DNA from 2 places in the Streptomyces sp. NPDC037242 genome. Region 1 is predicted to be linked to the other one. Evidence: riboswitches for the same ligand, from Rfam matches in the RefSeq annotation. Region 1 holds a riboswitch; the other holds the start of a gene.
What was found. A riboswitch is a leader RNA that binds a small molecule or an ion and turns the genes downstream of it on or off. The one in region 1 is predicted to bind glycine.
Positions count from the first base shown of each region.

Region 2: another riboswitch for glycine. It lies ahead of gcvP (aminomethyl-transferring glycine dehydrogenase); the one in region 1 lies ahead of gcvT (glycine cleavage system aminomethyltransferase GcvT).

Region 1 is NZ_JBVJUY010000032.1:81,486-92,373, reverse strand. It holds gene ACZ7GJ_RS30420 (APC family permease) at 1-840, opposite strand, end outside; gene glyA (serine hydroxymethyltransferase) at 1,004-2,260, opposite strand; gene gcvH (glycine cleavage system protein GcvH) at 2,277-2,660, opposite strand; gene gcvT (glycine cleavage system aminomethyltransferase GcvT) at 2,741-3,856, opposite strand; glycine riboswitch at 4,037-4,140, opposite strand; gene ACZ7GJ_RS30400 (AAA family ATPase) at 4,312-4,980, shown strand; gene ACZ7GJ_RS30395 (enhanced serine sensitivity protein SseB) at 5,068-5,802, shown strand; gene ACZ7GJ_RS30390 (enhanced serine sensitivity protein SseB C-terminal domain-containing protein) at 5,886-6,626, shown strand; gene ACZ7GJ_RS30385 (ABC transporter permease) at 7,057-8,052, shown strand; gene ACZ7GJ_RS30380 (ABC transporter substrate-binding protein) at 8,151-9,929, shown strand; gene ACZ7GJ_RS30375 (ABC transporter permease) at 10,074-10,888, shown strand, end outside.
Region 2 is NZ_JBVJUY010000058.1:3,079-13,966, reverse strand. It holds gene gcvP (aminomethyl-transferring glycine dehydrogenase) at 1-2,763, opposite strand, end outside; glycine riboswitch at 2,961-3,059, opposite strand; gene ACZ7GJ_RS37450 (PRC-barrel domain-containing protein) at 3,173-3,541, shown strand; gene ACZ7GJ_RS37445 (DNA polymerase IV) at 3,538-5,052, opposite strand; gene ACZ7GJ_RS37440 (MerR family transcriptional regulator) at 5,171-5,809, opposite strand; gene ACZ7GJ_RS37435 (bifunctional nuclease family protein) at 6,029-6,502, opposite strand; gene ftsR (transcriptional regulator FtsR) at 6,600-7,373, opposite strand; gene ACZ7GJ_RS37425 (FHA domain-containing protein) at 7,394-7,936, opposite strand; gene ACZ7GJ_RS37420 (DUF881 domain-containing protein) at 8,421-9,254, opposite strand; gene ACZ7GJ_RS37415 (small basic family protein) at 9,260-9,592, opposite strand; gene ACZ7GJ_RS37410 (DUF881 domain-containing protein) at 9,589-10,500, opposite strand; gene ACZ7GJ_RS37405 (mannose-1-phosphate guanyltransferase) at 10,615-10,888, opposite strand, start outside.

The sequences.
Region 1 (10,888 bases):
GAAGTTCACACCCGCCCAGCCGCCGGCCTGCGCCAGGTGCTCCGGAGGCACGGCGCCCAGGAAGGCCGTCTGCAGGGCGAGGTAGATGACCAGGCCCAGGGAGAGCGCGCCGACCAGGGCGATGGGGATGGCCCGGCCCGGGTTCTTGGCGGCGCCGCCGAGGTTGACGACGGCCTGGAAGCCGTTGAAGGCGAAGACGACGCCGGAGGTGGTGACGGCGGTCAGGACGGCGGTCCAGCCGTTGGGTGCGAAGCCGCCGTGGGCGGTGAAGTTGTCGGTGTGGAAGCCGGAGGCGATCAGCGCGGCGACGGCGAGCACCGGGATGGCGAACTTGACCAGGGTCAGGGCCGCGTTGATCTTCGCCAGGAGCTGGACCGACCAGTAGCAGGACAGCCACAGCAGGATGGTGAGCGCCAGGGCCACGAACATGCCGAAGGTGGTCAGCTGGTGGGACTGGGCGTCCACCAGGTCCTTGGCCCAGCCGAAGCTCCATGAGGACATGTACTGGGTCGCCGCGATCGACTCGATCGGGATCAGCGAGGCCACGGCGATCCACACCGCCCAGCCGGTGATGAAGCCGAGCACCGGGCCGTGCGAGATGGTGCCGTACCGGGCCATGCCGCCCGGGATCGGGTAGGCCGCGCCGACCTCGGCGTAGGACATGGCGATCATGCCGATGAACACGGCGCCGATGACCCAGGCGACGAGCGCCGCCGGACCGGCGACCTGCGCGGCCGTGCCGGCTCCGAAGAGCCATCCCGAACCGAAGATCGAACCGATGCCGATCATGATCAACGCGAAGAGACTGAGTCCCTTCTTGTTGGCTGCGCTCATGTCCATGGGTGCGTGTCCGTCCTGCCAGGGGGATGCCGTCATGCTCTTATTCGGAGCCTATTTGCCATTTTTTGGTCGAATCAGTGGCAATGGGCCGCATCCGCCTGGGGCTTTGGTCATGAGAAGGGCCCGGCCTGCAGAACAAGGCCGGGCCCTTCCAGGCCGGCGCCTAGAGCGTCGGGTACAGCGGGAACTTCGCGGCGAGCGCGGAGACGCGCGCCTTCAGGGCCTCGCCGTCGTACGCGGGCTTCAGGGCCGCCGCGATGATCTCGGCGACCTCGGTGAAGGCCTCGGCGTCGAAACCGCGGGTGGCCAGCGCCGGCGTACCGATCCGCAGACCCGAGGTGACCATCGGCGGCCGCGGGTCGTTCGGGATGGCGTTGCGGTTGACCGTGATCCCGACCTCGTGGAGGCGGTCCTCGGCCTGCTGGCCGTCCAGCTCGGAGTTGCGCAGGTCGACCAGGACCAGGTGTACGTCGGTGCCGCCGGTGAGGACGTCCACGCCCACGGCCTTGACGTCGTCCTGGACCAGGCGGGCGGCGAGGATCTTCGCGCCCTCCAGGGTGCGCTCCTGGCGCTCCTTGAACTCGGGCGAGGCCGCCACCTTGAAGGAGACCGCCTTGGCTGCGATCACGTGCTCCAGCGGACCGCCCTGCTGGCCCGGGAAGACCGCGGAGTTGATCTTCTTGGCCAGTTCCTGCGTCGACAGGATGACACCGCCGCGCGGACCGCCGAGGGTCTTGTGCGTGGTGGTGGTGACGACGTGGGCGTGCGGCACCGGGTTCGGGTGCAGGCCCGCGGCGACCAGGCCGGCGAAGTGCGCCATGTCGACCATCAGGTACGCGCCGACCTCGTCCGCGATGCGGCGGAAGGCGGCGAAGTCCAGCTGGCGCGGGTAGGCGGACCAGCCGGCGACGATCAGCTGCGGCTTGGACTCCTTGGCGAGGCGCTCGACCTCGGCCATGTCGACCTCGCCGGTCTCGTCGACGTGGTACGGGACCACGTTGTAGAGCTTGCCGGAGAAGTTGATCTTCATGCCGTGGGTCAGGTGACCGCCGTGGGCCAGGTTCAGGCCCATGATCGTGTCGCCCGGCTTCAGCAGTGCGAACATCGCGGCGGCGTTGGCCTGCGCACCGGAGTGCGGCTGGACGTTCGCGGCCTCGGCGCCGAACAGCGCCTTGATGCGGTCGATCGCGATCTGCTCGACCACGTCGACGTGCTCGCAGCCGCCGTAGTAGCGGCGGCCGGGGTAGCCCTCGGCGTACTTGTTGGTCAGGACCGAGCCCTGGGCCTCCATGACGGCGACCGGAGCGAAGTTCTCCGACGCGATCATTTCCAGGGTCGACTGCTGGCGCACGAGCTCGGCGTCGACGGCGGCGGCGACATCGGGGTCGAGCTCGTGGAGGGGGGTGTTCAGAACGGACATCAGGTTCCCCTGGGACTCAGTTGTCGGAGTGGGTGAGCGCGGCGTACTCGTCGGCCGTCAGCACGTCCTTCGGCTCCTCCGAGAGACGCACCTTGAACAGCCAGCCACCCTCGAACGGGGCGGAGTTCACCAGGGCCGGGTCGTCCACGACGTCCTGGTTGAACTCGACGATCTCACCGGAGACGGGGGAGTACAGGTCGCTGACCGACTTGGTCGACTCCAGCTCGCCACAGGTCTCGCCCTCGGTCACGGTGTCGCCGACCGCGGGGAGCTGGGCGTAGACGACGTCACCGAGCGCGTTGGCCGCGAACTCCGTGATGCCGACCGTCGCGACGCCGTCCACGGCGTCCGACAGCCACTCGTGCTCCTTGGTGTAACGCAGCTGCTGGGGGTTGCTCATGACCTGATTCTCCTGGATGCGGGGGAGTGGATACGAACGGTGGTCTTGCGGAGTGAGACGGCCGGTACGGCGTACGGGCGCTACTTCTGCCGCTTGTAGAACGGCAGGGCCACGACCTCGTACGCCTCATGCGTACCGCGAATGTCCACGCCGACGCCGGAGGTGCCGGGCGCGGCGTGCGCCGCGTCGACGTACGCCATCGCGATCGGCTTGCCCAGCGTCGGGGACGGGGCGCCCGAGGTGACCTCGCCGATGACCTGGCCGTCGGCCACGACGGGGAAGCCGGCGCGCGGGACGCGGCGGCCCTCGGCGATCAGGCCGACCAGCTTGCGCGGCGGGTTGGACTCGGCGCGCTCGGCGGCGGCCTCCAGGGCGGCGCGGCCCACGAAGTCGCCCTCCTTCTCGAACTTCACGACCCGGCCCAGACCCGCGTCGAACGGGGTGAGGGAGGTGGTCAGCTCGTGCCCGTACAGCGGCATGCCCGCTTCCAGGCGCAGGGTGTCGCGGCAGGACAGGCCGGCCGGGACCAGGCCGACGCCCTCGCCGGCCTTGGTCAGGGCCTGCCACAGCTCCACGGCGTGCTCGGGGGAGACGAACAGCTCGAAGCCGTCCTCGCCGGTGTAGCCCGTACGCGCGATCAGCGCGGGCACCCCGGCCACCGTGCCGGGCAGGCCGGCGTAGTACTTCAGACCGTCCAGGTCGGCGTCGGTCAGCGAGGCCAGGATGCCGGGGGACTCGGGGCCCTGGACGGCGATCAGGGCGTACGCGTCGCGGTCGTCGCGGACCTCGGCGTCGAAGCCGGCGGCGCGCTCGGTGATCGCGTCCAGCACGACCTGGGCGTTCGATGCGTTGGCGACGACCATGTACTCGGTCTCGCCCAGGCGGTAGACGATCAGGTCGTCGACGATCCCGCCGTCCTCCTGGCAGATGTGCGTGTACCGGGCGCGTCCCACGCCGACGGTGGAGATGTTGCCGACCAGCGCGTAGTCGAGGACCTTGACGGCCTCCGGGCCGGTCAGGGTGATCTCGCCCATGTGGGAGAGGTCGAACAGGCCGGCCTTCGTGCGGACCGCGTTGTGCTCGTCGCGCTCGCTGGCGTACCGCAGGGGCATGTCCCAGCCCGCGAAGTCGGTCATGGTCGCACCGAGCGAGCGGTGCAGAGCATCGAGGGCGGTCAGACGGGGGGCAGTGCTCATGGGTGTGGCTCCCGGGTCCCAGGGCATGACATGACGAGGAGGATCCTCCCCATCTGTCATCGGAACCTGAGAGGTTCGCCGAGAGTTCCCCCGTTCACGGGGATTCGTCGGCTTGCACCTTGGGTGGAGCGCACGCCGGTGTCACGGGGACGAAAGGCGCGGCTCGCTTTTCAGATCTGCCTCATCCACGCGGTACGGGGCCTGAGAGATTCAAGGGAGGTACTTGCTCCTTCGGCGCCCGGACACGGCCTTGCGGCGTGCCGGGACTCTCCCGCGCGGATTCAAGCGGCCGGTATGCAGTTGGTGTCCAGATGGCGCACATCATTGCACGGTGCGGCGCCGATTGGCGCTGGGGGGTCGAAAGAGCGTACGGACCGGAACCGGGGCCGCCGGATTACCGTCTCTTTACACTCAGTGGGCATGGGGCTCCCCAGGAGCCCGATTCGGGGGAGGCGATCACTGTGCGGAGATTCGGAGCACTGGCGGCGACCGGGGCCGTGGCGGGGGTTCCGGCGCAGCGCGGCCGGGTGCGCGACGCGTGCGAGGCGGCCGGGCCGGTACGGGACCTGCGCGGCCCCGGGGTGCGCGGGCCGCAGCGGCTCGGCTTCGCCGCGGGCGACATCGTGGTGGTCTCCGGCCTGCCCGGCGGCGGCAAGAGCACGCTGATCAAGCGGGCCGCGGAGGGCGGCGGCATCGACTCCCAGGACGCCCGCGAGCGGTGGGAGCTGCGCATGCCGCGGGCGCTGCCGTACGCGGTGTACCGGCCGCTGGTGCGCGCCGCGCACTACTGGGGGCTGTGGCGGGCCCTGAGCTCCGGCGCGTCCGTGGTCGTCCACGACTGCGGTACCCAGAGCTGGGTACGGGGCCTGCTCGCCGCGGCCGCGCGCCGCCGGGGCCGGGCGCTGCACCTGCTGCTGCTGGACACCACCCCCGAGGAGGCGCTGTCCGGCCAGGCCGCGCGGGGCCGGGGCGTATCGGCGTACGCCTTCGCCCGGCACCGCGGCGCCGTGTCGCGGCTGCTGCGCGAGGCCGAGGCGGGCCGCCCTCCCGCGGGCTGCGCCTCGGTGGTCCTCCTGGACCGCCGCTCGGCCGCCGCGGTGACCCGCATCGGCTTCCACGGCTGACCGCCGCCCGGGGTCCGGGACGCGGCGGGGCGGCCGCGGCCGATAGCCTCGGGGCGACACACAGCGACCCACACGGAGGCAGGGCACATGCACAGCGGCGGCTGGCCGGACAATGAGCTGGAGCAGGTGCTCGGGGCGGCGCTGGGCCAGGCGGACGCCGGGGCGCGGATCCTGGAGGTGCTCGGACGCAGCCGCGTATGGGTTCCGCTGCCCGCCGGCGGCGGACCCGACCGCGCCTCCCTCTCCCTGCCCACCATGGAGATCGCCGGCGCGGCGTACGTCCCGGTCTACAGCTCCGAGGCGCAGTTCCGCGTCTGCGTCGGCCCCGCCATGGACTTCGCCGTCGCCCCCGCCGTCGAGTTCGCCCGCGGCCTGCCCCCGCAGCTCGGCATCGCGGTGAACCCCGAGGGCGCGGTCGGCGTCCCGCTGCCCCCGCCCGCCGTCGCGGAGCTCTGCCGCATCGGACGGACCCCGCTCGACGGGACCGCCTCCGGCGGCCGGGTGCGGCTCTACGAGCCCGACTGGCAGGACGACCCGGTCGACTTCCTGGCCGCCGCCGCCGAGGAGTTCCGGGCCACCGGCGTGGTCGCCTCCGCCTCGCGCTGCTTCGCCAGCGTCGAGGGCGGGGCGCCGGAGCTCTACATCGGTGTCCAGCTGGTGGGATGGGAGCCCGAGATGCGAAACGCCCCGATGGACGCCCTGGGCCGGGCCCTGGCCCGTGTCCCGGCGCCCTGGCCCGTGCAGTTGATCCTCCTGGACGCGGTCCAGGACCCGGTGACGGACTTCATCGTTACGCGCGTACGCCCCTTCTACCTGCCGTAGACCCGATTAAGCTGGTTACATCTCCTGGCCGCACGCGTGGCCTGGGCACGCGTGGACGACGGGCGGACGAAGAGGGGTACCGGGTGAGTGCGTCAGGCACGGCCGCGGCCGGGCAGGTCGAGCACATGCTGCGCCAGGTGACTCCCGGGCGCTATGAGAGCTACGAGTCACTCCTGCACGCCCTCGCCGAGGGCCGGCTGTGGATGCTGCTCTGGCAGGGGCAGCCGGGTTCCCCGGACGCCCAGTACGCGGGCATGGAGGTGGAGGGCCTGGGCTACGCGCCCTGCGTCACCTCCCCGCAGGAACTGGCCGCCAGCGGCTGGAACCGCGGCTACGAAGTGGTCACCGGCCGGGACATCGCCCGCGCCCTGTACCCCGACCGCTGGGGGCTGTGGCTCAATCCGCACGCCCAGGGCGGCGGCGTCGGCATTCCGTGGGCCGACCTGCGCCGGATCGCGACCGGCCTGGACCGGATGCCGGCCGGACCGCTGCGGCTGTCCGAACCCGCCATCGAGCTCCCGCAGTTCTACGGGCTGCTCACCCAGCACGCGCACCGCACCCCCGCCGTGCGCTCGCTGCGGCGCGCCTGGGTGCAGCCCGCGCTGGGCTCCCCGTACCTCGCGGTGGGGCTCGACCTGTACGACGCCTCCGCGCCCGCGCTGGAGTCCGTACGCGAGATGATGCGCCAGTCGGTCGGCGCGGTGCCGGAGGGGGTGCCGGTGTGCACGGTGGCGCTGGCGGACGAGCACGACCCCGTGGCGATGTGGCTGCGCGCGCAGACCCGGCCGTTCTACGACCGCGAGGGCCAGGCCCCGTCGTACTGACTGCGCGGCGGCATGACCGCATATTGAGACATCTCGTCCGAAGGCCGTACCGGTCCCCTCCGGTGCGGCCTTCGGCGTTATCCAGGGAATCCGCCCAAGTAGAGGCCCCGAAATGGCACTTGGGCACGATGTCCGTTCCGCGCGGTACGGACCGTCTTTCACCGCTGACCAGAACCAGCCGTTCGGATAACGGAAGGTGCAGGCGCAGATCACGGTTGCGCATCACATCCCCGGCAGGTCTGGCGGCTGCTCGTGAGGCCGTTGAAGACTCCCCCCACCGAAGGCCGGTCAATCCCACAAGCACTGGCTCTTCACGTGCACTTCAGGCGCAATTCGCGTCAATCGCACCATCCGCGACGCCGAAAGAACCAAGCCGCCACAGCGGCGGGCATTGGCCGGCCACCGTCGGCCGAGAGGGGTCCCCACCACGATGACGGCACCACTGCACGACACCAGCGCGGCCGAGCCCGCGGCCGTGGCCGCCCCCGAACTGCCGCAGAAGGCGATCGAGGGGCGCTCACCGTGGAAGATCGCCTGGCTCCGGCTCAAGCGTGACAAGGTCGCCCTGGCCGGCGGTGTCATCGTGCTCCTGCTGATCCTCGTCGCGGTCTTCGCGCCGTTGATCGTCAAACTCCTCGGGCACCCGCCGGAGGAGCTGCACGAGGACCTGCTGGACCCGCTGCTCGGCCTGCCGGCCGGCCCCCGCGGCGGCATGAGCGGCGACTTCCTGCTGGGCATCGAGCCGGTCAACGGCCGCGACGTCTTCAGCCGGATCGTCTACGGCGCCCGGATCTCGCTCCTGGTGGCCTTCCTGTCCGCCTTCGTGGCGGTCTCGCTGGGCACCATCTTCGGCATCATCGCCGGCTACTTCGGCGGCTGGGTCGACGCGGCCATCAGCCGCGTCATGGACCTGCTGCTGGCCTTCCCGCAGCTGCTGTTCATCATCGCGCTGATCTCCGTGATCCCCAGCAAGCTGTGGGGCTTCGAGGGGTCGGGCCTGCGCATCGCCGTGCTGGTGCTGGTCATCGGCTTCTTCGGCTGGCCGTACATCGGCCGCATCGTCCGCGGGCAGACCCTGTCACTGCGCGAGCGCGAATACGTCGAAGCCGCCCGCAGCCTCGGTGCCGGCCGCGCGTACATCCTCTTCCGCGAACTGCTTCCGAACCTGGTGGCGCCCATCACCGTCTACTCGACGCTGATGATCCCCACCAACGTGCTGACCGAGGCCGCCCTGAGCTTCCTCGGAGTCGGCGTCAAGCCGCCCACGCCGTCCTGGGGAGAGACCCTCTCCACGGCGGTGCGGACCTACGAGGACGATCCGCTCTTCATGATCTTCCCCGGCGTGGCGATCTTCATCACCGTGCTGGCCTTCAACCTCTTCGGCGACGGCGTCCGCGACGCCCTCGACCCGAAGGGTTCCCGCTAGCAGCCTTGCAGGTCACCCCAGATCCCGGTATCGAGCTTCGCGCTTCGAGCCGTGAGTACACCAGTTCACCGGAACTACAACGGAGGGTTGCGAGCATCGTGACTACCCATCGCACGTCGAAGCGCAGGCTTGCCGCTGGCACGGCCGTCGTGCTCGCCGCCATGCTGACCGCGACCGCCTGTGGCGGAGGCGAAGACAAGAAGGACGCGAAGCCCGCCGGCGCGTCCGGCTTCAACGCCGGTATCGGCAAGGTCGCCAACGCGTCGGACACGAAGGGTGGCGAGCTCAAGTTCGTCGGTACCCAGGAAGCCGACTCGTGGGACCCGCAGCGCGGCTACTACGGCTTCATGTGGGACTTCTCCCGCTACTACGCGCGCCAGCTGGTCAGCTACAAGGCCGCCCCCGGTGAGCAGAGCACGGACCTCGTTCCCGACCTCGCCACCGCCAAGGCCGAGATCAGCGACGGCGGCAAGACCTACAAGTACACCCTCAAGGACAACGTGACCTGGGAGGACGGCACCCCCGTCACCGCCCAGGACGTGAAGTACGGCATCGAGCGCACCTGGGCCCAGGACGTCATCTCCGGCGGCCCGGTCTACCTGATGCAGGTCCTCGACCCGAAGACCGAGTACCCGGGCCCGTACAAGGACACCGCCCCGGACAAGCTCGGCCTCAAGGCGATCGAGACCCCGGACGCGAAGACCATCATCTTCAAGCTTCCGCAGCCCAACGGCGACTTCGAGCAGATGCTGGCCATGCCGGCGGCGAGCCCGGTCAAGCAGGAGAAGGACACCGCGGCCAAGTACGGCCTGAAGCCCTTCTCCAACGGCCCGTACAAGATCGACTCGTACGAGCCCAACAAGAGCATGAAGCTCTCGCGCAACACGAACTACAAGCCCGAGTCGGACACCATCCGCAAGGCGCTCCCGGACACCATCTCGGTCACGTTCATGGCGAACGCGGACGACATGGACAAGCGTCTGATGAACGGCGAGTTCGACCTGGACATCAACGCGACCGGCATCGGCCAGGCGGCCCGCGCCACCGCGCTGAAGGACCACAAGGGCAACCTGGACAACGGCCAGACCGGCTTCATCCGGTACGCCGTCATGCCGCAGACCGTCGCGCCGTTCGACAACATCGACTGCCGCAAGGCCGTCATCTACGCGGCCGACCACAAGTCCCTGCAGACCGCCCGCGGCGGCCCGCAGGCCGGTGGCGACATCGCCCCCAACATGCTCCCGCTCGGGATCAAGGGCTCCGACGGCGCGTACGACCCGTACGAGGTCCTGACGAACGACGGCAAGCCGAACCTCGAGAAGGCCAAGGCCGCCCTGAAGGCCTGTGGCAAGGAGAGCGGCTTCAAGACCACCATCGCGGTCCGCAACAACAAGCCGGTCGAGGTCGCCACCGCGGTCTCGCTCCAGAACGCCCTGAAGCAGGTCGGCATCGAGGCTGACGTCGACCAGTTCGACGGCGCCCAGACCTCCGGCATCATCGGTTCGCCGAAGGTCGTCAAGGAGAAGAACTACGGCATCATCATCATGGGCTGGGGTGCCGACTTCCCGACCGGTCAGGGCTTCTCCCAGCCGCTGGTCGACGGTCGCTTCATCCTGCAGAGCGGCAACAACAACTTCTCCGAGCTGAACGACCCGGCGATCAACAAGCTCTTCGACGACGCCATCGCGGAGACCGACCCGGCCAAGGCCGGCGAGATCTACAAGAAGATGAACCAGAAGGTCTCCGAGGCCGCGGTCTACCTTCCCTTCGTCTACGACAAGACGATCACCTGGCGCTCCAGCCGTCTGACGAACGCCTACACCTCCGACGCCTACAACGGCCGCTACGACTACGCGTCCCTCGGCGTCACCAAGTAACACCCGTCAGACAAGGTCCAGTTCCGGTTTCCAGTGTTCCGGTGCCACACCCGCTAGGCACGAAGGGCAGGTGATGGCCGCGGTTACGGCCTGGGGGCGCTCTCCAGAAGAGGGCGCCCCCGGGCCGCAGCCAGGCCGAGCGCAGTGCTTGCATATCTCACCCGACGGATCTTCGCCGTCATCGTCATGCTGTTGGTCATCTCGTTGGTGACCTTCGGAATCTTCTTCCTCTTCCCGAAGATGATCGGGACGGATCCGGCCCTGTACTTCGTCGGCAAGCAGTCCGACCCCGCCGCGATCGAGGGCATCCGGCAGAAGATGGGTCTCGACGACCCGATCCTCGTCCAGTTCGGCAAGTTCGTCGTCGGGCTGGTGGCGGGTCGCACGTACGCCAACGGCTCCGACGTCACGCAATGCGCCGCGCCCTGCTTCGGCTACTCCTTCAAGACCGAGCAGGAGGTCTGGCCGCTGCTGCTGGACTGGCTGCCGGTCACCCTCTCGCTCGCCGCGGGAGCCGTCGTGCTCTGGGTCATCGGCGGTGTCGCCACCGGCGTCATCTCCGCCCTCAAGCGCGGTACGGTCCTGGACCGTTCGGCCATGGGCATCGCCCTCGCCGGCGTCTCCCTCCCCATCTACTTCACGGGCATGCTCGCCATCGCCCTCTTCTCCGACCAGCTCGGCTGGTTCGGGCGCCCCGAGGCGACCTTCGCCGACGACCCGGGCAAGTGGTTCAACGGCATGATCCTGCCGTGGGTCTCGCTCGCCTTCCTCTACGCGGCGATGTACGCGCGGCTCACCCGGGCGACCATGCTGGAGGTCCTCAACGAGGACTACATCCGCACCGCCCGCGCCAAGGGGCTGACGGAACCCGTCGTCATCGGCAAGCACGCCATGCGCTCCACGATGACCCCCATCCTGACCGTCCTCGGCCTGGACCTCGGCGCCCTGATGGGCGGCGC
Region 2 (10,888 bases), on a different contig from region 1:
GGCCTCGTCACGGGTGTACGGGTGGTTCCACTCGCCGCCCAGCGCCGCCGCCGTGTGCGGGGAGTTGGCCAGCGGGTTGTCCTCCAGCGGCCACTCGCCGGCCGCGACCCGCTCGATCTCGCCGCGGATGGCGATCATCGCGTCGCAGAAGCGGTCGATCTCGGCGAGGTCCTCGGACTCCGTCGGCTCGATCATCAGCGTGCCGGCCACCGGGAAGGACATCGTCGGCGCGTGGAAGCCGTAGTCGATCAGGCGCTTGGCGATGTCGTCCACGCTCACGCCCGTCGACTTCGACAGCGGACGCAGGTCGATGATGCACTCGTGCGCGACCAGGTCGCCCGGGCCCGTGTACAGCACCGGGTAGTGCGGCTCCAGGCGCTTGGCGATGTAGTTGGCTCCGAGCACGGCCACCTGGGTGGCGCGCTTGAGGCCCTCGCCGCCCATCAGGCGTACGTACGACCAGGAGATCGGCAGGATGCCGGCCGAACCCCACGGCGCGGCCGAGATCGGACCGACGCCCGTCTCCGGGCCGGCGGTCGGCTGCAGCGGGTGGTTCGGCAGGTACGGGGCCAGGTGCGCCCGGACACCGACCGGGCCGACGCCCGGGCCGCCGCCGCCGTGCGGGATGCAGAAGGTCTTGTGCAGGTTCAGGTGCGAGACGTCGCCGCCGAAGTGACCCGGCTTGGCCAGGCCCACCAGGGCGTTGAGGTTGGCGCCGTCCACGTAGACCTGACCGCCGGCCTCGTGCACCTGGGCGCAGATGTCGGCGACGTGCTCCTCGAACACACCATGGGTCGAGGGGTAGGTGATCATCAGCACGGCGAGCTCGTCGCGGTACTGCTCGATCTTGGCGCGCAGGTCGTCCGCGTCCACCTCGCCGTCGTCGGCGGTCTTGACGACGACGACCTTCATGCCGGCCATCACGGCGCTGGCGGCGTTGGTGCCGTGCGCCGAGGACGGGATGAGGCAGATGGTGCGCTGCTCGTCGCCGTTCGCGCGGTGGTACGCACGGACCGCGAGCAGACCGGCGAGCTCACCCTGGGAGCCGGCGTTCGGCTGGATGGACACCTTGTCGTAGCCGGTGACCTCGCAGAGACGTTCCTCCAGCTCGGTGATGAGCGTGAGGTAACCCTCGGCCTGGTCCACCGGGGCGAACGGGTGCAGCTGGCCGAATTCGGGCCAGGTGACCGGCTCCATCTCGGTGGTCGCGTTGAGCTTCATGGTGCAGGAGCCCAGCGGGATCATGCCGCGGTCCAGCGCGTAGTCCTTGTCCGAGAGCTTGCGCAGGTAGCGCAGCATCGCGGTCTCGGAGCGGTGCTGGTGGAAGACCGGGTGGGTCAGGTACGCGTCCGAGCGCAGCAGCCCCTCGGGCAGCGCGTCCGCGGTGCTCGCGTCCAGCGCCTCGATGTCCGCGGTGACGCCGAAGGCGGCCCAGACGGCCTCGATGTCGGCGCGCAGGGTCGTCTCGTCGCAGGAGACGGAGACGAGGTCGGCGTCGACCCGGTACAGGTTGACCCCGCCCTCGCGGGCGGCGGCGACGACCTCGGCCGCGCGGCCGGGCACGCGGGCGGTGATCGTGTCGAAGTACGAGCCGTGCACGACCTCGACCCCGCCCGCGGTCAGACCGGCGGCCAGCAGCGCGGCGTAGCGGTGCGTGCGGCCGGCGATCGTCCGCAGGCCGTCCGGACCGTGGTAGACGGCGTACATGCCGGCCATGACGGCGAGCAGCACCTGCGCGGTGCAGATGTTGCTGGTGGCCTTCTCACGGCGGATGTGCTGCTCACGGGTCTGGAGCGCGAGGCGGTAGGCCTTGTTGCCGTCCGCGTCCACGGAGACGCCGACGAGGCGGCCGGGCAGCGAGCGGGCGTGCTTGGCCTGGACGGCCATGTAGCCGGCGTGCGGACCGCCGAAGCCCATGGGCACGCCGAAGCGCTGGGTGGTGCCGACGGCGATGTCCGCGCCGAGCTCACCGGGGGAGGTCAGCAGGGTCAGCGCCAGCAGGTCGGCGGAGACGGCGACGATCGCGCCGAGCCCGTGCGCCTGGTCGATGACCGGCTTGATGTCCCGTACGGCACCGGAGGCTCCGGGGTACTGGACCAGGACGCCGTAGACGCCGCGCTCGGCGATCTCGGCGGGGATGCCGTCGGAGAGGTCGGCGACGACGACCTCGATGCCGATCGGCTCGGCGCGGGTCTCGATCACGGCGATGGTCTGGGGAAGCGCATCGGCGTCGATGAGGAAGACGTTGCCCTTGGCCTTGCCCACGCGGCGGGCCAGGGTCATGGCCTCGGCGGCGGCGGTGCCCTCGTCGAGCAGCGAGGCGCCGGAGGTCGGCAGCCCGGTCAGCTCGGCGACGACCGTCTGGAAGTTCAGCAGCGCCTCCAGGCGGCCCTGCGAGATCTCCGGCTGGTAGGGCGTGTACGCCGTGTACCAGGCGGGGTTCTCCATCACGTTGCGCAGGATCACCGGCGGCGTGAAGGTGCCGTAGTAACCGAGGCCGATCATGGAGGACAGGACCTGGTTGCGGTCGGCGAGCCGGCGGAGCTCGGCCAGCACCTCGGCCTCGGTGCGCGCCTCGGGCAGGTTCAGCGCGTCAGCGGTCTTGATCACATCCGGCACCGCGGCAGCGGTCAGTTCGTCCAGGGAGCCGTAGCCGACCTGGGCGAGCATCTTCGCCTGCGCCTCGGCATCAGGGCCGATGTGGCGCTGCTCGAAGGGGATGCCTCGCTCCAGCTGGGAGAGCGGAATGCGGTTGGCGGTCATGTACGGAGGCCTCCTGGTCGTACGACCTGCGAGGGGCACCACGGCGCGGGCACCCGGACGGCCTCCCCCTCTGTCATCTCAACCTGAGAGCTTCACCGGAGTCGCGGGGGTGGCCCGTGAGCTCCGGCTTTCACCGTCGGTGAGGGGAGGAGCCGGCACTGCGTGCCCGGCACCTTCCCCTGCTTTCCAGAGTGGCCTCGTCGCGTGCGGTACGTATGCCTGAGAGATTCCGGGGAGGATTTGCTCCTTCGGCGCCTCCGTCATGCTCACTCGGAGGACTCTCCCGCACAGGGTCAACAGCCGTCACCCAGCCTACCAGCGAGGATCTGGGCACTCCCTCGAGTGGCCCCCTCTCCGGAAATGCACTTTTGTAGTCATTACGGAGGAGTTGCGACCAAATGGAGGGACCGTGCAGACCGACATCGATCCGCGCAGCCTGATCGGCCGCAAGGCGTTCGACCGCAATGGAACCAAGATCGGCACCGTTGACGAGGTCTACCTCGACGATGCCACAGGCGTCCCCGAATGGGCCGCCGTACGGACGGGCCTCTTCAGCCGGGACGCCTTCGTCCCCCTGGAACCGAGCGAGCTGGCGGGCGACGGCCTGCGGGTGCCCTTCGAACGCTCCCTCATCCGCGACGCCCCCGACTTCGGCGTCGGCCGCCACCTCTCCCCCGAACAGGAGCTCCAGCTCTACCACCACTACGGCCTGGACATCGCCCTCCCCAGTGACTTCCAGCGCGACTTCGGCCGCCTGGCGGGCGAGGACCCGGCCTAGGACCCCGCCCGAGCCCCCTCCTGCCCCTCCCCCGCCTCCCCCACGAGCGGCAGCGGGTCGGACGGCTCCAGCTCGAGGTCGTCCACCAGGAACGTGCGCACCCGGCCCGGCTCCGAGCCGGGCCGCTCGAAGCGGACGGTCACCCGCCCGACCCCGCTGCCCTGCACCCAGCCGGGCCCGTACACCGCGTGCAGGACGTCGCTCCCGGCCGCCCAGCGCCGCTCGGGAGCCGGCTCCGGCCCTCCGGGTCCCGGAGCCGCCCCCGTCCTCCCCTCGGCGCCGACAACGGCCTCAAAGGCCCCGTTCACTCCCCCGGCCGCACCGGCCCCGTCCGTTACGGCGGTCCCGTGCGAACCGTCCGCCCCGTGCTCCGCCCCGTGCTCCGTCGCGGGCTCCGCCCCGAGCCCCTCCGCGTCCGCCTCGGCGGCGAGCGAAGACGCCGCCGCCTGGGCGAACAGGTCCTCCTGCGTGTAGTCCGCCAGCCCCGTCACCCCCACCCCCAGCAGCCGCACCCCGCCCGTGGTGTCCACCGCCTCCAGCAGCCGCGCGGCCGCCTCCCGCACCACCGCCGGGTCGTCCGTCGGCCCGCGCAGGGTCTCCGACCGGGTCAGTGTCGAGAAGTCGTAGCGGCGCACCTTCAGCACGATCGTGCGCCCCGAGTGCCCGGACGCCCGCAGCCGCTGCACGCACCGCTCCGCGAGCCGCTGCACCTCGCCGCGGATCCGCACCCGGTCGTGGATGTCCACGTCGAAGGTGTCCTCGACCGACACCGATTTCGCATCGCGCTCGGCCACCACCGGCCGCTCGTCCAGCCCCAGCGCCATCCGGTAGAGCCCGACCCCGTGCGAGCGCCCGACCATCCGGACCAGCTCGTCCTCACCGGCCTCGGCGAGCTCCCCCACCGTGGTGATCCCGGCCCGCCGCAGGTGCTCCCCCGTGGCCGGCCCCACCCCCGGCAGGGTCCGTACGGACATCGGCGCGAGCAGCTCGCGCTCCGTACCCACCTCGATCAGCAGCAGCCCGTTCGGCTTGGCCTCCTCCGAGGCCACCTTGGCCAGCATCTTGGAGCCCGCCAGCCCCACAGAACCGCTGAGCCCGGTCGCGGCCCGGATGTCCGCCCTGAGCCGTTCACCGGTCGCCCGCGCGCCCTCCGCGTCGAAGGCGACCCCGCCCGCCTCCAGGTCCACGAAGGCCTCGTCCAGGCTGAGCGGCTCCACCAGCGGTGACAGCTCCCTCAGCAGGGCCATGACCACGTCGCTGACCGCCCGGTAGAGGCTGAAGCGCGGGATCAGGTAGGCGCCGTTCGGGCAGAGCCGCCGCGCCTGGGCCGTCGGCATCGCCGAGTGCACCCCGAACCGCCTGGCCTCGTACGAGGCGGTCGCGACGACCCCGCGCGGTCCGAGCCCACCGACGATGACGGCCTTCCCGCGCAGGCTCGGCTTCGCCGCCTGCTCCACGGCGGCGTAGAAGGCGTCCATGTCCAGGTGCAGGATGGTCGGCGCGGCTCTCACAGCACCGATGCTGCACCACGCCACTGACAATCCGACGGCTGGACCCGGCCGAGCCGGGACCCGGCCTAGGGGGTGTCTGACGGATGTCCGCGGCGTCGCGACGCCCGGCAAACACCCCCTAGACGGCCCGGTTGCGGCGCGCGGCGAGCTCGTCGGCCGGGTTGTGCCCGACCACCGTCTCGCCGGTGTCCACGCGCTCCCCGTGCAGCTGCGAGAGGGCGTTCTCCACGTCCCGCCAGACCACGCCGACGGCAATGCCGAAGACGCCCTGACCGCCCTGGAGCAGGCTCACCACCTGGTCCGGCGACGTGCACTCGTACACGGTGGCGCCGTCGCTCATGAGCGTCATGCGCTCCAGGTCCGAGAAACCGCGGTCGCGCAGGTGCTGCACGGCGGTGCGGATGTTCTGGAGCGCCACCCCGGTGTCCAGGAAGCGCTTGACGATCTTGAGGACGACGACGTCGCGGAAGCTGTACAGCCGCTGCGTGCCCGATCCGTACGCGGGACGCACGCTCGGCTCCACCAGGCCGGTCCGCGCCCAGTAGTCGAGCTGCCGGTACGTGATGCCGGCCGCGGCGCACGCCGTCGGCCCCCGGTATCCGACCTGCTCGGGTGCCGGCTCGCCGCCCACCGGCCCGACCGGCGTCGAATCCGGCTGACGGCGCGCGGACCCCACCGCACTGCCGTGCAGCGGGTACGGCCCACCGTCACTCCGTGCGGGGGTGCCCCCGGTCGTACCGTCGCCCGTGATCCTCACGCCGACCCTCCGTCCTTGACCTGCCACCTTGAAGGTAGGCAGTCACCAGGGGTGCGTCAACGATCGCCACACTCGGCACGCCGAGTGATAATCACCCTGAGAGTGGTTTCCCGTACCCCGCTGCGGGGAAAGGCTACTCGAATGGGCTGAATTTTCCTGGAGGACGCCCGGAGGACGCCGAGGCCGGCGCCCCACGGCGCCGCCCCACCGGCAACAACCTCACTGCGGCCCGGTACCGAAGTCCTCCGGCGAGATCTGGTCGAGGAACTCGCGGAATTTCTCCACCTCGTCCTCCTGCTCGTCCGGAATGGCGATTCCGGCGTCGTCCAGCACGCCGTCACTGCCGTAGATCGGCGTCCCCGTCCGCAGGGCCAGCGCTATGGCGTCGGAAGGCCGCGCGCTCACCTCGACCCCGCTGGCGAAGACGAGCTCCGCGTAGAAGACGCCCTCCCGCAGATCCGTGATCCGGACCTCGGTGAGCTCCTCGCCGATCGCCTCCAGCACGTCCTTGAACAGGTCGTGCGTCAGCGGCCGGGCAGGGGCCATCCCCTGCTGCGCGAAGGCAATGGCGGTCGCCTCCCCTGGTCCGATCCAGATGGGGAGGTACCGGTCGCCTCCCACTTCACGCAGGAGCACGATCGGTTGGTTCGAGGGCATTTCCACCCGGACACCCACAACGTCGAGCTCATTCACACAGCAACCCTAGGACCTGCCCGGCAGGTTTGGGTAGTCGGGCTCCCCCAAGGTGCCCCCGGGGCTCCCCCCGGCGAGCCCCCGAGCTCCCCGCAGCTCAGGGCAGCCGGACCCCGAGAGCCGTCTGCACGAGGGCCTCGTGGAGCCGTACGGAGAGCCCCGCGAGCTCCTTCATGGTGGCCTCGGCATGCGCCCGGGTCTGGGGGTTGCGGTGCCGGCGCAGCGGGGCCACGACCTGCTCCACCAGGCCCGCCTCCCGGTCCGCGGCGGCCTTCATCGCCCGCAGATGGCGCGGCTCCAGCCCGAACCGCCCCAGATCGGCCACCAGGCGGGCCACCGTGACCGCCTCGGCGTCGAATCCGCCGCCGGGCGCCTCCGTGAGCAGCCCGTACGACTCCCACTCGACGAGTTGCACCTCGTCCACGTCCGCCGCGGCCATCAGCTCGGCCCGGCCCACCCGCGCGACCGTGGGCCGCTCCCGGCCCACCTCGCCGTAGACGGCGGCAGGGCTCGTGGGATCAACCGTTTCTCCGTTCGCCGTCGGCGCCGGGATACGGATCTGCTCGCCGCGTGCGAGCGCGTCGAGCTGCTCGCGGATGACCTTCAGCGGAAGGTAATGGTCGCGCTGGAGCCGCAGGATGCGGGCCAGCCGCTCGACGTCGTCGGTGCTGAACTTGCGATATCCGGAAGGTGTGCGCTGGGGCTCGACGAGCCCCTCCGCCTCCAGGAAGCGGATCTTCGAGATCGTGACCTCGGGGAACTCGTCACGCAGCATGGTCAGCACCGTGCCGATGCTCACCAGCCGCCCGGCCGGGCCGACGGTGCCGGCGGTGCCGCTCTTCGGGGCACCGCCGGTCGGGGTACGCAGCATGGAACCTTCCCTTGACAGGGTCAGATGCCCCGCAGGCTCGCGTAGAAGACCAGCCGGTACTTGCCGATCTGCACCTCGTCGCCGTTGTGCAGCGAGACGGAGTCGATCGGTTCACGGTTCACATACGTGCCGTTGAGGCTGCCGACGTCGGCGACGGTGAAGCCGCCGTCCTGGCTCCGGCGGAACTCGACATGGCGCCGGGAGACGGTGACGTCGTCCAGGAAGATGTCGCTCTGCGGGTGCCGGCCGGCCGTCGTCAGCTCGCCGTCCAGAAGGAAACGGCTTCCGGAGTTGGGGCCGCGCCGCACGATGAGCAGAGCGGAACCCGGAGGCAGTGCTTCCACCGCGGCCTGGGCCTCGGGGGAGAGCGAGGACGACACGTGCTGCTGTCCCGACACCTCGGCCTCGTAGGCCTCGAGGCCCGAGATCGAGATGGTGGACGTGGTCTCCGAGGCACGCTCCGGCGTCAGGCCCGCCCGCAGCGGCGCACCGCAGTTGGAGCAGAATCGGCTGGCCGCATCGCTGCGGTGCCCGCACCTGCTGCAAATCTGCTCGGCCGACATGGACGGCTCCTCGCGCCGCGGGTGCCCCGCGGAGGCATTGGTGGCATACGGGTCGGGGGCAAACCCTCCACCCGCACTTGAGGTTGATGGTTCACCGAAACCTATGCGTCCGGTACCGGCAGGGTCAACAGCCGACGCGCCCTGTGCGCCCGAAATGTCACCCGCCCCGCCGACCTCGTCCCGGAAGAGCGGCCGGTCGCCCTGCCCTTCCGCGTCTCCGTGCCCAGCGCGGTGCCTGGCCGCACCGCTCTCCTCACGGTTCTTCTTGCCGAACAACTTCTCAAACAACTTCACGGGCGATTCCCCTTGACCGAAACAGACCCGCCCGTGGGGCAGGACGAACTCCGAATGCAACACCTGCCGACCCGGACATTCTCACAACGTCCGTAACCACCAGACAGTTTCCACCACGCACCGCGACTTCGGCGCGCCGACCCCCCGCAGGCATCTACCCGCGTCGGCCGGTCCGCTCGTCCGTCCCGCATCACGACGATGACGACCGAGCGTAGTCAGGCTGCTTCACAGCCCGCAAGGCATCCACAACGATCTTCGCCGACCGTGTGACGGCGACGGTGGCCTGCTCCTTCTCCAACGTCTGCACGACACCGCCCGGGATGTTGAGCGCGGGCTCCAGATCCTGCGGCTTGCCGATCACCTTGAACTCGTAGGGCTGTGTGATCTTCTTACCGTCGATCCCGACACCACCGCTCTCGTCCGAGAAGTACGAGCCGGCCACGATGCGCACACCGTTGATCTGGATCGCCTCGGCACCCGCGGCCCGCAGCTCCTGGAGCGTGTCCAGCAACTGGTCCGACCGCACCTGGTTCTTGGCATCGGTGATCTTCAGCGTGATGCCGGGCCCCTGCGCAGCCACCGTACCGGCCAGGATGCCGAGTTGGCGCTCCTTCTCCACGGTCTGCCTCCGGGCCTCCTCGGCCTGGTTGGAGCTGTTCTCCAGCTCTTTGCGCTGGTCCTCCAGCTTCGACTTCTCGTCCTCCAGGCGCTTGGTCCGCCCGTCGAGCTCGTCGAGGATCCGTACGAGGTCCTCCTGACGCGCCCCGCGCAGCGCGCTGGAGTCGCTGTTGGACCGCACCTGGATGGCCAGCCCCAGCCCCAGGACGAACAGCAGCACCGCGACGATCAATTGGGCCCGGCTCACGCGCGGCGGCCACAGCCCGGCCGCCAGCCGCTGCCGCCCCGTCTGCGCGGGCTCGTCGGCCCCGGCAGACCCCACGGGCCCACCGGCCCGGGAGGGCTCGCCCCTCAGGGGCTGCTCCGGAACGTTCGGCTCCTGCGGCGGGGTGTCATGCGTACTCATCCCCATCACGCCCTGAAGACGTGCCGGCGGATGGCCGCGGCGTTGGAGAAGATGCGGATGCCGAGGACGACGACCACACCCGTCGACAGCTGCGAACCCACGCCCAGCTTGTCACCGAGGAAGACGATCAGCGCGGCCACGACCACGTTCGACAGGAACGACACCACGAAGACCTTGTCCACGAAAATGCCGTCCAGCATCGCCCGCAGACCGCCGAACACCGCATCCAGCGCCGCCACCACGGCGATCGGCAGATACGGCTCCACGACGGCCGGCACTTCGGGCCGGACCAGAAGCCCGACCACCACTCCGGCCACGAGGCCCAGTACCGCGATCACGATGCACCCTTCTTCGGCTCTTCTGCTGTGGCTGTCCGCACGGTCAGACTCGACGCGGCCGGCAGCCTTACCTCGTCCGCTGCGGACAAGGTGTAGCGGATCCCGTAACTCTCCTGCAGCACATGCAGGTACTGTCCGTCGGCGGAGTCCTGGAACGTGGTCCCGAGCCGCTTCTTGTCACCGACCGCCAGCACTTCGTACGGCGGCACCAGCGGCCTGTTGTCGACCAGTATCGCGTCACCGGCGGCCCGGATCGCCGACAGCGCCGTCAGCCGCTGTCCGTTGATCGAGACGGCCTCCGCCCCGGACTGCCACAGCCCGTTGACGATCTTCTGCATGTCCCGGTCGCGGAGCCGCCCGGTGTCCGAGAAACCCGTGCTCTCGCGCGGCTTGCCACCGCCGCCCGACGAGGCGCCCTTCGCATCGTCGATCACCAGGCGGATTCCGGGCCCACGGACCTCCGTGGCCCCGGACAGCAACGCCACCAGCTGTCCCTGATCACCGCCGTGCTGCTTGAGCGCCGCACTCTGGCGGTCCGCCACGTCGTCGCGCAGCCGCTCGATGTCCCGCTCCAGGGCGTCGGCACGCTCGTCGGAGCGCTGCACCCGGTCGATCAGCTCCTGCCGCTCCTTGGCCAGCACCGGCGCGGCCACCTGGGCCTGCGCCGCGCCCAGCGTGACGACCGCGGCGGCGAGCACGAGCCCGGCGCCCAGCGCCAGTTTCGCCTTGAGCGTGCGCGGCAGTCCGGCCTTGCCCTCCGCCTCGCGCCGGGCCGTCGCCTCCGCATAGCCCTCGTCGAGGCTGTGATCCATCACGTGCGTCAGCAGCGACATGGAAGCGTCCGGGCGCGCGGGACGCGCGGGCGGCGCCGAACTCCGGTTGTGGGGCGGCTGCGACATGCCGCACATCGTCGCATGTCGGCGCCGCCCATACCGAATGCACCCGTCGAGCGGGGCGGGGGGGGGGCATCCCCCGACCCGGCCCGCGGGACTTGCGCCCCTACGTCATACCGCGCCCGGCACTCAGTGCCCGGCCCCGTCCACCACGCCGGCCCACTCGTCGAGCAGTGCCTGAGCGGAGGTGTCATCGGGACCTTCGGCCCACAGATGGGTGACGGCTTCCGCCGGGTCCGGCAGCACCAGCGCCCACCGGCCGTCCGCCTCGACCACCCGTACCCCGTCCGTGGTGTCCACCTGCCGGTCCCCCGCCGCCTCCACGACCCGCCGCATGACGAGCCCCTTCACCGCCCACGGCGTCGGCACGTCCCGCTTGAGCACGTGCGCGCGCGGGATCCGG